4 regions of the Kluyvera sp. 1366 genome follow, and region 1 is predicted to be linked to each of the others. Evidence: predicted binding sites of a transcription regulator. Region 1 holds the regulator's gene; each other region holds the start of a gene.
What was found. Region 1 encodes CRP, which controls carbon source genes, mostly activating them, when cyclic AMP is high. Its sites were predicted from a motif close to ATGTGANNNNNNTCACAT; they were not measured.

Region 1 (3,140 bases):
ACAGCGCGTTGTGCGCCTGATTAACCTTTATGCGCTGATAAGCCAGTTTATCGGGCGACTGTTCCGGCCCCAGCAGCAGTTGCAGCGCCTCCTGATAGGCTTCCAGCGCATCATGCGCGTTCTTGCGCAGCAGCCCGCTTTGCCACTGCGGCCACAGCCAAATCATCCCGGCGAAGGCAATTAAACAGCCCATCAAGGTATCCATCATGCGCGGCAGCAGAAACTGTGCGCCGTTCAGCGACAGCAATTGCAGCGAATACACCGCCGTGACGGTAAAGCCAATCATCGACCAGCCATAATATTTCCGCGTGATCAGATAGCTCGCCAGCGTAATCCCCAGCATAAACAGCAGCGTGATCGATTCCGGCACCGCCAGCTGCAGCGACGCGGCGGCGATCAGCAATCCGGCGAAAGTACCCAGCGCACGGTGCTGAATACGCACGCGCGTGGCGTTGTAACCGTTCTGGCTGACGAACATGATGGTCATCAGAATCCAGTAAGGTTTGGGGATGTTAAAGAACAGCGCCAGCGAGCTGCCAAACATCAGCATCACAGCGAAGCGGGCTGCGGTGCGTAACGCGGTGGATTTGAATGACAGATAACTGCGCAGCGCCGGCAACAGCGGCAAACGGCGCTGGCGATCGGCCATCAGGTCACGCGTGTAGAGCGGCTTCTGCGTACGCAACACGCGGGCGATGCGACTGAAGTGATACAGGCAGAAGTTGCCGACCGGATTATCCGGATGCTGGCGTGCAATTTTCTCCAGCGCGCCGAGCTGTTTCTCCATGTGAAAACGGTCCGGCAGCTGATGGTAGAGAATCGCATCCGCCAGCACGCGCAGCCGCGCCGAGATAATCTTGGCGTTCCAGCGAATCACCGCTTCGGCGTGGCTCTCCTCAACCAGCTTCTGCACCTCTTCGGGCTGATGCAAACTCACGGAGATGTGTTCCTGTAAATCCAGCGCCACCTGGAAAGCGCGCGTCAGGCGTTTGTGGCTGTTATCGCGGCTCGCCGACAGCATATGCATTTGCTGATAACAGGTGGTAATGAGGTCGACCGCCTTTTGCTGGCGCGCCAGCAGCGGCGGCAGCGCTTTCTCCGGATCGGTCAGCTGCGTCAGTAAGGTGTATTTGGCATCGCAGTAATCCGCCAGCTCGCGGAACAGCAGGCTGAGCGATTCGCGCATCGGCTGCTCTTTCCACAGCCAGAACCAGAACCAGTTGAACAAGCCGTACCACAGCGTGCCGCCAATATAGAGCAGCGGCGGCACCCATATCGGCATGCGTCCCACTAAGCTGAGCGTAAAGATGGCGGCGATGAGTGTGGCGGGCAGCAGGCGCGCGTGCAGCGGGCCGATTTCGCCGGTTACGCCAATCAGCAGCGGCAGCGCCAGTAAAATCAGCGGCAGCGGTATCTGGTAAGCGGTGAGGATTTGCATCAGGAAACTGCCGGTGGCAAACAGCGAACCACCCACAATCAGGCGTTTGAAGAAGCGTTTGTGCGGCGTATCCAGTCCCGCCATGTTGCAGCAGGCGGGCACTAACGAGAACAGCAGACCTTTTTGCAGATCGCCAAACAGCCAACCGAGAGCCACAGGCAGGCACAGCACCAGCGTTTGCCGCAGCGCATAGTTAACTTCGGGATGATAGATGATTCGGCGCCACATCAGCTCATCGCAAATAGAAACGGCGCGATGTTGCCATCACGCCGTGGGTGAGAAGAAATTAGCGGGTGCCGTAAACGACGATGGTTTTACCGTGTGCGGAGATCAGGTTCTGATCTTCCAGCATTTTCAGGATACGACCCACGGTTTCGCGTGAGCAGCCCACGATCTGACCAATCTCCTGACGGGTGATTTTGATTTGCATCCCGTCTGGGTGAGTCATCGCATCTGGCTGTTTGGCCAGATTTAGCAGCGTTTGCGCAATACGTCCGGTGACATCGAGGAAGGCAAGGTTGCCCACTTTCTCAGATGTCACTTGCAGACGACGCGCCATTTGCGACGAAAGTCGCATTAAAATATCCGGGTTTACCTGAATCAGCTGACGGAATTTTTTGTATGAAATTTCAGCCACTTCGCAGGCAGACTTCGCACGCACCCAAGCACTGCGTTCCTGGCCTTCTTCGAAAAGACCGAGTTCGCCGATGAAATCCCCCTGATTGAGGTAGGAGAGAATCATCTCTTTGCCTTCTTCATCTTTAATCAGTACCGCTACGGAACCTTTTACGATGTAGTACAGCGTTTCCGCTTTCTCACCCTGATGGATGAGCGTGCTTTTGGATGGATATTTGTGAATATGGCAATGGGACAGGAACCATTCGAGTGTAGGGTCTGTTTGCGGTTTGCCGAGAACCATTCGCTATTATCCTCTGTTGTAATCGTGCCCAAAACACAGGGGGCATTTTTTCCCTGTCAGGCGGTTTAATCGTCGAGCGTTTCCAGTAAAGGAAAAATTATTCCGGGTGGACTCTTAAGCTACGCTTTTGATTCTTCCGGCCTTCGTCTGTGATGACGAAAATATTTTCAGCACTGTTTGTAGCACAGCTTTTGCGAGCTGTCTTGTGTTGTCTCGCTTCAGCAGAAGGGGGATTACTCTGGATTGCTGTTTGTCAGGTGAAAGCGTACTCTGGCGGCAAAACCGCCGCTTCAGGAGAAAGAATCATGCAGGCACGAGTGAAATGGGTGGAAGGTCTTACCTTTCTCGGAGAATCCTCATCCGGCCATCAGGTATTGATGGATGGTAATTCCGGTGATAAAGCGCCAAGTCCAATGGAAATGGTGCTGATGGCCGCGGGCGGCTGTAGTGCTATTGATGTGGTGTCGATCCTGCAAAAAGGGCGCAGCGATGTGGCCGATTGCGAAGTGAAGCTCACATCGGAACGCCGTGAAGAAGCGCCACGCATTTTTACCCACATCAACCTGCATTTTATCGTTAGCGGTAAAGCGTTGAGCGATAAGGCCGTTTCGCGTGCGGTTGATCTGTCAGCGGAAAAATATTGTTCGGTAGCGATCATGCTGGGTAAAGGCGTGGAAATTACCCACAGCTATGAAGTGATCGAGTTATAACTCGGATTGTAGCGGCGCAATTTATTGCGCAATAAATTGCGCCGCTACGGAATGACTTCGCTTATTCAATCCG
Region 2 (3,140 bases), on a different contig from region 1:
GGGACGATAACGGTTAACTGCACGTTATGCATATGCATCCGAATATAACATTCTCGTATCGGAATTAAACGTTTGTTTATTTTTTAAAGGCGGAAATGATTCAGCATAAGAATTAATCAGCTCAACCTCGCGGTCATAAGGGATTTTTATCTCTTAATCAGACGGTTAGCGTAATGCAGTTGTTACGCTATTGTGAGGGGTTTTGACGGGGGTGAAAACGGCGGGTGATATGCATCACATTTTAATGTGTTGAAAAATATATGTTTTAACTAAATTGATTATTTATGCGGATTTTATGTTGCGCGATATTTCGCCATGCCGTGTAAAAGTAATGTTACATTTTTGTGGTGATGAATTGAGGTATGGCCGCGTAAAGCTGCCAGAAGAAAAATGCATCACCTTGCCGGAAAAATGATCAGCGCGATCGGCGGCGCCACAGGAAGCGAATGACGAAAAACTCGATCGCGCCCAGCAGCAAAAACCACAAACTAAAGACGATGGTATACAACTGATTAACATCCATCAGATGCAGGGTTACCTGCAATTGTTTTGCCAGCTCAATACCAAATGAAGGCGCGGGCAGCAGCAGGGCGGAAAGAAAGCCTAGCAGCAGAATGCCGCCTGGGATGATCAGCGTTTCGAATGGGTTATTCATGGTCATTGTCCAAATCAGTTAGCGCGGGCATTAGCGCATAAAACCGCGCTACGGTGCAATCCCCGCGCCGGCTCGCGCTCAGAAATTTCTTCTATTCCATTCACTTAGCGTCAAAAATAGCGGAAGTTAAGAGTTATAGCCTTTGCTATACTTAAATCCCTGATTTTACTGTCTTTTTTTTGCCGTTTTTGCGTGTTAGACTGCGCGCACTTTTTCATTACTGAACAATAAATGCGGAGAAGTAGCGGCTTTAGCGCCGGTTCCGCGGCATTGATTGAAAACCCATGACATTTATCGCAACCCTGATTTTGGCCTTTGGCATGTCGATGGACGCTTTCGCCGCAGCACTGGGCAAAGGCGCGTCGCTGCATCGCCCAGGTTTCAAAGAGGCACTGCGAACCGGCCTGATTTTCGGCGTTATCGAAATGTTGACGCCGCTGATTGGCTGGGCAATTGGCCTCGCGGCCAGCCGCTACATCATGGCGTGGGATCATTGGGTGGCATTCGTGCTGTTAACCGTGCTGGGCGGCCGTATGATGATGGAAGGTTTTCGTCAAACCGCTGACGAGCCGTGCGAAGCGCCGCAGCGTCATGGTTTTATGGTGCTGGCGTTAACCGCCGTCGCCACCAGTCTTGATGCGCTGGCCGTCGGTGTTGGCCTGGCGTTCCTGCAGGTGAATATCATCATGACCGCCGTCACCATCGGCGCGGCGACCACTATCATGGCAACCACCGGCGTATTGGTTGGACGCTTTATCGGCCCGGTGATGGGCAAATGGGCGGAAGTGTTGGGCGGAGTAGTGCTGATCAGCATTGGCTGCACCATTTTAAGCGAGCATTTAGGCTGGTTTAACTAACCACGTTGTCGTTGTGCCATTCATGGCGACCTCTTCTTAACACCCGCACCAACCCCCAATTCTGTGATCTACTTCAAAAATAATTGCGGTAAAAACGCTCAGCGGCTATACTTTTTGCGTATTTCTTCAACAATTTTTGAACCAGGTGCTTTATGAAACGCTTTTTCCGCTACGTGTTCCGTTCTTATGTCGAGACTTTCAAACACGTACCGCCGGGTGCTTTAAACTAAGCATTCCGTCAAATACCCTCGATAATCGCGGTCAGGGATCGACCTGTGGTTATCAACGATTTTCTTATCTATCCAGCCGCTAATCTCCCCATTTTTCCCCTAACTCGCTGATAAAACTCCTCAGCCATTAGATTTCGATCTGGCTATAGCCGCACGTTATACCCCGCTACTAAACAAGCATTCGTCACCCCATCTTCTGCGTGAAATAGTCAATTCAGGCCCTATAAACCGTCTGAAACGAGAAACATCATGCTGATCCCACAACCTTATTTACTCTTCCTCGGCGATGTAACCGATCCACTGGCCGCTAAAACCGCACGCGGCATTCACGTCTGGCGTCCAGAGCAGTGCGTTGGCGAAATCAAACTGCCGGGCTGCACCGTCACGCTTGGCCTCGACGTCCTCGACATCGCCGCTGCCAAAGCGCGCGGTGCCAAAACGCTGGTGCTCGGCACCGCCAATGCTGGCGGTTACTTGCCCACGCATTGGCTCGACACGGTCAAAAGCGCCATCTCTGCCGGGATGAACGTGGCCAGCGGTTTGCACCATCGTCTGGTGGATGAGCCGGAGCTGGTGGCGTTGGCCAAAGAGTTCGGCGTTGAACTGTTCGACCTGCGCCACATGCGCCCAAAACTGGAGGTCGGCAGCGGTAAAAAGCGCACAGGTAAGCGTGTACTTACTGTCGGCACCGATTGCTCGGTAGGCAAGATGTACACCTCGCTGGCGCTGGAAGCCGCGATGCGTGAACGCGGCATGCAAGCCGATTTCCGCGCCACCGGCCAGACCGGTATTTTGGTCGCGGGCGAAGGTATCGCGATTGATGCAGTGATTGCCGACTTCATCGCCGGCGCGGTCGAAGCGCTGTCGCCAGCCAATGACGCCGATCACTGGGATATCGTTGAAGGTCAGGGTTCGCTGTTCCATCCTTCCTATGCTGGCGTCAGCATGGGCCTGATCCACGGTGCGCAGCCGCACTGGCTGGTGATGTGCCATGAAATGGGGCGTCCGCATATGCGTCATCTGCCGCATCAGCCAATGGTCAGCCTGAAAGATTGCGTTGAAGCCAACCTGCGCGCAGCGCACGTCACCAGCGACGCGGTTCAGCTGGCCGGTTTCGCCATCAACACCTCGAACTACAGCGAAGACGAAGCGCGCGCCTATTGTGCAGAGATCAGCGCCGAATTCGGCGTGCCTGCTACCGATCCGGTGCGTTTTGGCATTGCGGATATCGCCGCGCTGCTGCAGGAGCGTGGCTAACATGCGGCGCATGCAGATTGAAGTGCTGGAGCTGCCGCTGGCGCGTCCGTTCGCCATCTCACGCGGTACGCGCACCGCAGTCACGGTGATTCGCGTGACGCTGGAGCAGAACGGCTTTATTGGCCGCGGCGAATGTACGCC
Region 3 (3,140 bases), on a different contig from region 1:
AGTGCCCGAGCGCCACGTCGTCAGAATCGGTGATGCGGCGCACCACCGGTTGGGCCAGCGCAGGCATCACCACCGCCATAATGCCGCCAAAAATGCCGCCGGTAAGGATCAGAGGTAAACCTGTCAGCCCCGCTTTATAGCCAATCACCGCACCGATGGTCGCCATCCACAGCAGCGCCTGACCGGTAAGGAAGATGTATTTGAACGGTGTCAGACGCGCAATGATGATGTTGACGATAAAGATCACCAACAGCGTCAGCGCCACTTCTGAACCCAGCTCGCGGTTTGCTAACCCGGCAATGGCGGCAACATCGGTGATATAACCCTGCATGCCAAAGCCGTGGGTGAAAATGGTGTTCAGGAAGGTCAGCGTACCGACAATAATGTTGATACCGGCCATCATAATTAAGAAACCGAGCAGGGTTTTAAAGGTGCCTTCCACCACCTTGCCCGCCGATTTTTTTTGCAGTAGCAGACCAATCAGGGCAATAAAGGCGATCAGTATCGATGCCTGCCCCAATAAGTCTTTTACCAGGAAGTCGATGACACTATTCATGATTAGCAACCTTTAAGTTACGTTCTTTCATAAACGCCACGATTTTCTCTTCAATTTCTGCTTTGTCGGTCAGCTTATTGAGAATAATCACCCGCTTGATCTGTTCCGGGCTGGCATCGGCATTTAACACATCAGCAAAGGCTTTCTGGGTTAAAATCATGTCGGATTTAAAGGCGTTGGCTTCAGAAATGGTGGTGTGATCAATATCAGCATCAATTTCGAGTTTCTTTAATACTGACTTGGCGCTCATTTCAATCGCAAAGCTTGAACCCAAACCACATCCACAGACACATAATATTTTCAGCATGGCTATTTCCTCACAGAATTTGTAGTTGTTTAGCGAGTTTATAATGATGCCCTTCCGTATCGACCAGGCGTTTTTTCATGCTTATTAAATCAATCGGAATCGGTCGATTACTGCCATTAATAATCACCGCTTTATTGCGCATTCCCGACTGAATACAACGCGCGACTTCACTGGCCATAATGGTGCCCTGATAAATCTCTTCACAGGTAGGATCGCCATTACGCAGGCCATAACCGATAATCGTTTTACGAATACGCACACCAATTAACGGTTCAATTTGTTTAATTAAGGTATCGATAGCGCCCTGAAAGCCCGGCGAATATTCACGGGTATAACCTTCCGAGCACAAAATTATTACGCTGTTCTGCGCCGCCAGCCGCTGCGTGATGCGCTCCGCCAGCTCCTGCGGTGCAATCTGGCATTCCGGGATCAGCGCGAAATCGGCATTGGATTTAATCGCTGACTGCAAGGTTAATTCACCGCAATAACCGCCCAGCAGCTCCACCATAAATACACGACCGGTTAAGGCGCGGCCGGTATTACGTAACTTCGCCACCTCTTTTAACACCTGCTCACAGGCGGTGGAGAAACCGATGCTGTAATCACTGCCAAAGACATCGTTATCGATGGTCATGCCGACGCCAAAACAGTTGACACCAAATTCGCTCAGCGTATGCAGGAATTGTAATGAACCATCTCCGCCCGCCATAATTAATACATCGATGCGCAGCGATTTAAGGTGTTTGGCGATCATCTCATATTCCGGGCGAATTAATTTCCTGCTGGTTCGTCCCGATTGCATCACCGGAATAGCGGCGATGGCGTAATCCACTAAATCACGTCGGGATATTTCCTGATGATTGTTTTCCAGCAAACCTGGAATACCACCATTAAATAACACCATTTCCGCTTGAGTTAAGCGCGATATTTGATACACAAAGTTATTAATCCCGGTGACATCGCCACCGCTGATCACCATGCCAATTCTCATTGTCATCATCCTTTATGCTGTGCGTCTGGAATTCATTCTTCCGATTAACCGCATTGTTATTTGCAACGAATGTCACACTTTTGCGATGAATTTCCCGAGTGAGATAATTGACAGCATCCAACAAAGGCTTATTTTTGTGATGTAAATCACATGGCATTTTTTACCTTAAAACCTTAATAACAAATAAAATCATAGGTTTATATTTATTTTGCGTAGTGAAATCAGCAACCCAAATAAACGCCCTCTTCGCGATTTTTATTTCGATCTATTTTGTGATTTCCCGCGCATTTTTATCGGTTCCTGCCGATTATTCCGTAAAGTAAAAAGGGATAATGATTCCGTGCGTTATTTACGCGTCAGGGCCAGTGAATGATTGACTCAGTGCAGCTGCGCTTGTCCAATACCGTGGCAGATAAAGAATAAAGAAGAGAAAAATGAGCATGCAGAAGGATATTTTGCTTAAGTTGGCCGCGGTGGTGGGTGACAAACAGTTATTAACCCATGCGGATGATAAAGCCTGGTACATAAAGGGGTTCCGCGTCGGGCGCGGTGACGCGCTGGCGGTGGCGTTACCGCAAACCTTGTTGCAGCTGTGGCAAACACTGCAGGTGTGCGTGGCGCACGATGTGATTGTGTTGATGCAGGCATCAAATACCGGCGTCACCGGCGGCTCAACGCCCGACGGCAATGATTACGACCGCAATATCGTGATCATCAGCACCCGCCAGCTCAGAGGCGTGCAGGTGATCGATCAGGCGCGCCAGGTGATCGCCTTCCCCGGCACCACCTTGACTGAACTGGAACACACCTTACAGCCGCTCGGTCGAGAGCCGCACTCGGTGATTGGATCATCCTGCATCGGCGCCTCGGTGGTCGGCGGGATCTGTAATAATTCCGGTGGCTCGCTGATTCGGCGCGGCCCCGCGTTTACCGAAAAATCCTTGTTCGCCCGTATTCATGAGGATGGTCGCCTGGAGATGGTTAATCATCTCGGCATCGAGTTGGGCGACACGCCAGAAGTGATGCTGGCAAACCTGGCGCAGCAGCAGTATCAAACCGGCGAGCAAGCCGATTGGCAGGGTAAAATCTGGGCCGATGACTACGCCGACCGCTTACGAGATGTGACCGCGGATTCCCCAGCACGCTTCAATGGCGATCTGCGCTACTTGCACGACAGCTCGGGCAGCGCCGGTAAAGTGGTGGTTTTCGCTGTACGCTTGCCCACCTTCGAAGCCAGCGCCGGCAGCGACACCTTCTACATCGGCACTAACGATGAGAACGTGCTG
Region 4 (3,140 bases), on a different contig from region 1:
CCGCTCAGGCCAAGCGTCCAGCCTACAATCGCGCCGCTAATGGCCATGCCCATTTTCAGTACGGCGAGCAGAGTCGAGAAGACGGTGCCATCGAGGCGTTTTCCCTGACGATATTCACCGTAATCCACCACATCGGCCATCATCACCCACATCAATGTGGTGGTGACCTGATAGAAGCTGGAGACGATGAATGTCATGCCAACCAACAGCGCCAGCGAGCCGGGCAGGAACACGATGCTGATGCTTAGCACGCCAGCAGTAATGGCGCTGAGCGTAAAGGCGGTGATTTTGTTCAGGTGGCGCGTCAGCAGTTTCGCCAGCACGCTACCGACGCTTTTGCCGACAATATGCGCGGCCAGCAGCCACATGAAGAGGTTGGCATCACCCAGAAAATAGGTGACGTAGTACATCATCGCGCCGAGCCGCACCACGCCGAATGAGATATTGCAGAACACCAGCAACGCGACCACGCGCCACTGATCGTTACGCAGCAAATCGCGCAGATCGGCAAGAAAGTTGCCGTGGTTAGCGGGAGCATTGATGCGTTCGCGTGTATTGAGAAAACAGATAAAAAACAGCAGGGTTGCCAGCGTCGCCATTATCGACATTGCTGCGAAATAACCGTCCAGTTTGTTACCGCCGCCCAGCCAGGTGGCGAGCGGGATCATCAGGAAAGTGGACATCGCGCCGCCCAGCGTGGCGAGGAAGAAACGCCATGATTGCAGGGAGATGCGCTGATTATCATCGGCGGTGATAATCGCCCCCATCGAGCAGTAAGGAATATTGATGGCGGTGTACATCAGCATCATCAGGCTGTAGGTCACGGCGGCGTAAATCATCTTGCCAGTCAGCGACAGGCTTTCCGGCACCGCATAAATCAACATACAGCTGACGCCGAACGGTACCGCGAGCATCAATAGCCAGGGACGGAATTTGCCCCAGCGTGAACGGGTTCGGTCAGCCACCATCCCCATCGCCGGGTCGATCACCGCATCGGCGACGCGCGCCATTAAAAACAGCGTGCCAACAAAGATTGCGGGCAAACCCACCACATCGGTGTAGTAAAAGGTGAGAAAAATAATGACGTTATCGATGGCGATATGGCTGGCCATATCACCGAGGCCATAACTGAACTTTTCTTTAATGGATAAGCTTGCTTGCATAAAGATTCCCGCCTGTCTTTGAATCGCTTAAGTGCAATTGACGGTTAGTTATAGGTAGCGATGCTGATGGGAACAATTGCGGGATTTGTTACGGGTTTTATGTTTTTTAATTAATGTGATACGGGTAACAAGAATCACAGTAAAAATGCAACATGGCGGGAAGAAGTGCTACGTATCGCGATAAATCAACAGGTTGAAAATTGAGCCATCCTGAAGGTGAGCATAAAAAAAGCACCGAAGCGTTAATCATTCGGTGCTTTCTGTTTTGCCTGGCAGGCGAGAGATTTACTTCAGCGCAGCCAGCGCGGCATCGTAGTTTGGCTCTTCGGTGATTTCATTCACCAGCTCGCTGTAAATCACTTTATCGTTTTCATCCAGCACCACCACCGCACGCGCGGTCAGGCCTTTCAGCGGGCCATCAGCAATCGCCACGCCATAGTTTTCTTTAAACTCAGCGCCACGCAGGGAAGAGAGCGTGATCACGTTGCTGACGTTCTCTGCGCCACAGAAGCGTGACTGAGCGAAAGGCAGGTCGGAAGAGATGCACAGCACAATCGTGTTGTTCGCTTCACCTGAACGCTCGTTAAACTTACGCACCGATGCCGCACACACGCCAGTATCAATGCTTGGGAAAATGTTCAGAACTTTGCGTTTGCCTGCATAATTAGCCAGGGATACGTCAGTAAGATCTTTTGCGACCAGGTTGAAAGGTTTAGCTTGCTCGCCAACTTGTGGGAACTGGCCTGCAACCGGCACCGGATTGCCCTGAAAGTGAACAGTCTGAGACATGCGATTTCCTTTTTTAACGATGAAATATCTGACTTTTGGAACGCCAGAACAGGTATAGCGCTTGTTTATGACATAATTTTTAAGGGTTTACGAGCGCATTTCCTGGCGATAATCGAGCCGGCTCGCATTAAAGCGCCGGATTTAAGGAGAAATAATGAGAACAGTGAAGAGTTATCCGGAAGCCTGGCCGTTACATTCGCCGTTTGTTATTTCGCGCGGCAGCCGCACCGAGGCGCATGTTGTGGTAGTGGAAATCGAGCAAGATGGCGTTAAAGGTGTTGGCGAAGCGACGCCTTACGCGCGCTACGGTGAAAGTGAGGAGTCGGTGCTCAAGCAGATCGCCTCGCAGCTGAGCGCGTTGCAAAGCGGCATGACGCGAGAAGCGCTGCAACAGGCGTTACCGGCGGGCGCGGCACGCAACGCGATTGACTGCGCACTGTGGGATCTGGCACGACAGCAGCAAGGCGAAAGTCTGGTGCAATTGTGCGCGGTGCCACTGGCTGAAGAGATTGTCACCGCACATACCATCAGCATCGATACGCCAGATGCGATGGCCAGCAGCGCGCAGGCGCTGTGGCAACATGGCGCGCGTTTATTGAAGATTAAAATGGACGATCACCTGATCAGCGAACGATTGGTGGCGATACGCAGCGCGGTACCGGACGCGACTTTGATTGTCGATGCCAACGAATCCTGGCATGCCGAAGGCCTGGCGGCACGCTGTCAGCTGCTGGCCGACCTAAATGTCGCGATGCTGGAACAGCCGCTGCCGGCCGCAGAAGACAGCGCGCTGGGCAACTTTATCCATCCGCTGCCAATCTGCGCCGATGAAAGCTGCCATACGCGTGAAAGCCTGCCGCAGCTGAAAGGGCGCTATGAGATGGTGAATATCAAGCTGGATAAAACCGGCGGATTAACGGAAGCGCTGGCGCTGGCAGAGGCGGCGCAGCAGCAGGGATTCGCGATTATGCTCGGCTGCATGCTCTGCACGTCGCGGGCGATTCGTGCGGCATTACCGCTGACGGCGCGCGCGACCTTCGCGGATCTCGACGGTCCAACCTGGCTTGCGGCCGATGTTGAACCGTCGCTGCATTTCTCTCACGGCGTAATCAAGCCGCTGGCTGCCAGCGCAGCAGATTGATCATCGCTTCCAGATAGACTTCGGTGGCTTCGTCCACCGAAATCGGC

Region 2: the regulator CRP is predicted to act here: its motif matches at 1,574-1,591, upstream of azuC (stress response protein AzuC).
Region 3: the regulator CRP is predicted to act here: its motif matches at 1,989-2,006, upstream of ACVLVH_RS03760 (6-phosphofructokinase).
Region 4: the regulator CRP is predicted to act here: its motif matches at 1,277-1,294, upstream of ACVLVH_RS04785 (glycoside-pentoside-hexuronide (GPH):cation symporter).

The regions. Positions count from the first base shown of each region.
Region 1 is NZ_JBTRDW010000010.1:46,365-49,504, reverse strand. It holds gene ACVLVH_RS20560 (YccS/YhfK family putative transporter) at 1-1,666, opposite strand, end outside; gene crp (cAMP-activated global transcriptional regulator CRP) at 1,725-2,357, opposite strand; gene ACVLVH_RS20550 (OsmC family protein) at 2,663-3,067, shown strand; gene ACVLVH_RS20545 (phosphoribulokinase) at 3,129-3,140, opposite strand, start outside.
Region 2 is NZ_JBTRDW010000014.1:23,669-26,808, forward strand. It holds gene ACVLVH_RS22750 (DUF1158 domain-containing protein) at 416-655, opposite strand; gene mntP (manganese efflux pump MntP) at 940-1,512, shown strand; gene azuC (stress response protein AzuC) at 1,665-1,742, shown strand; gene dgcN (N-acetyltransferase DgcN) at 1,992-2,999, shown strand; gene dgcA (N-acetyl-D-Glu racemase DgcA) at 3,001-3,140, shown strand, end outside.
Region 3 is NZ_JBTRDW010000002.1:46,156-49,295, reverse strand. It holds gene ACVLVH_RS03770 (PTS sugar transporter subunit IIC) at 1-556, opposite strand, end outside; gene ACVLVH_RS03765 (PTS sugar transporter subunit IIB) at 549-863, opposite strand; gene ACVLVH_RS03760 (6-phosphofructokinase) at 874-1,854, opposite strand; gene dld (D-lactate dehydrogenase) at 2,289-3,140, shown strand, end outside.
Region 4 is NZ_JBTRDW010000002.1:272,832-275,971, reverse strand. It holds gene ACVLVH_RS04785 (glycoside-pentoside-hexuronide (GPH):cation symporter) at 1-1,163, opposite strand, end outside; gene tpx (thiol peroxidase) at 1,449-1,952, opposite strand; gene ycjG (L-Ala-D/L-Glu epimerase) at 2,107-3,093, shown strand; gene mpaA (murein tripeptide amidase MpaA) at 3,062-3,140, opposite strand, start outside.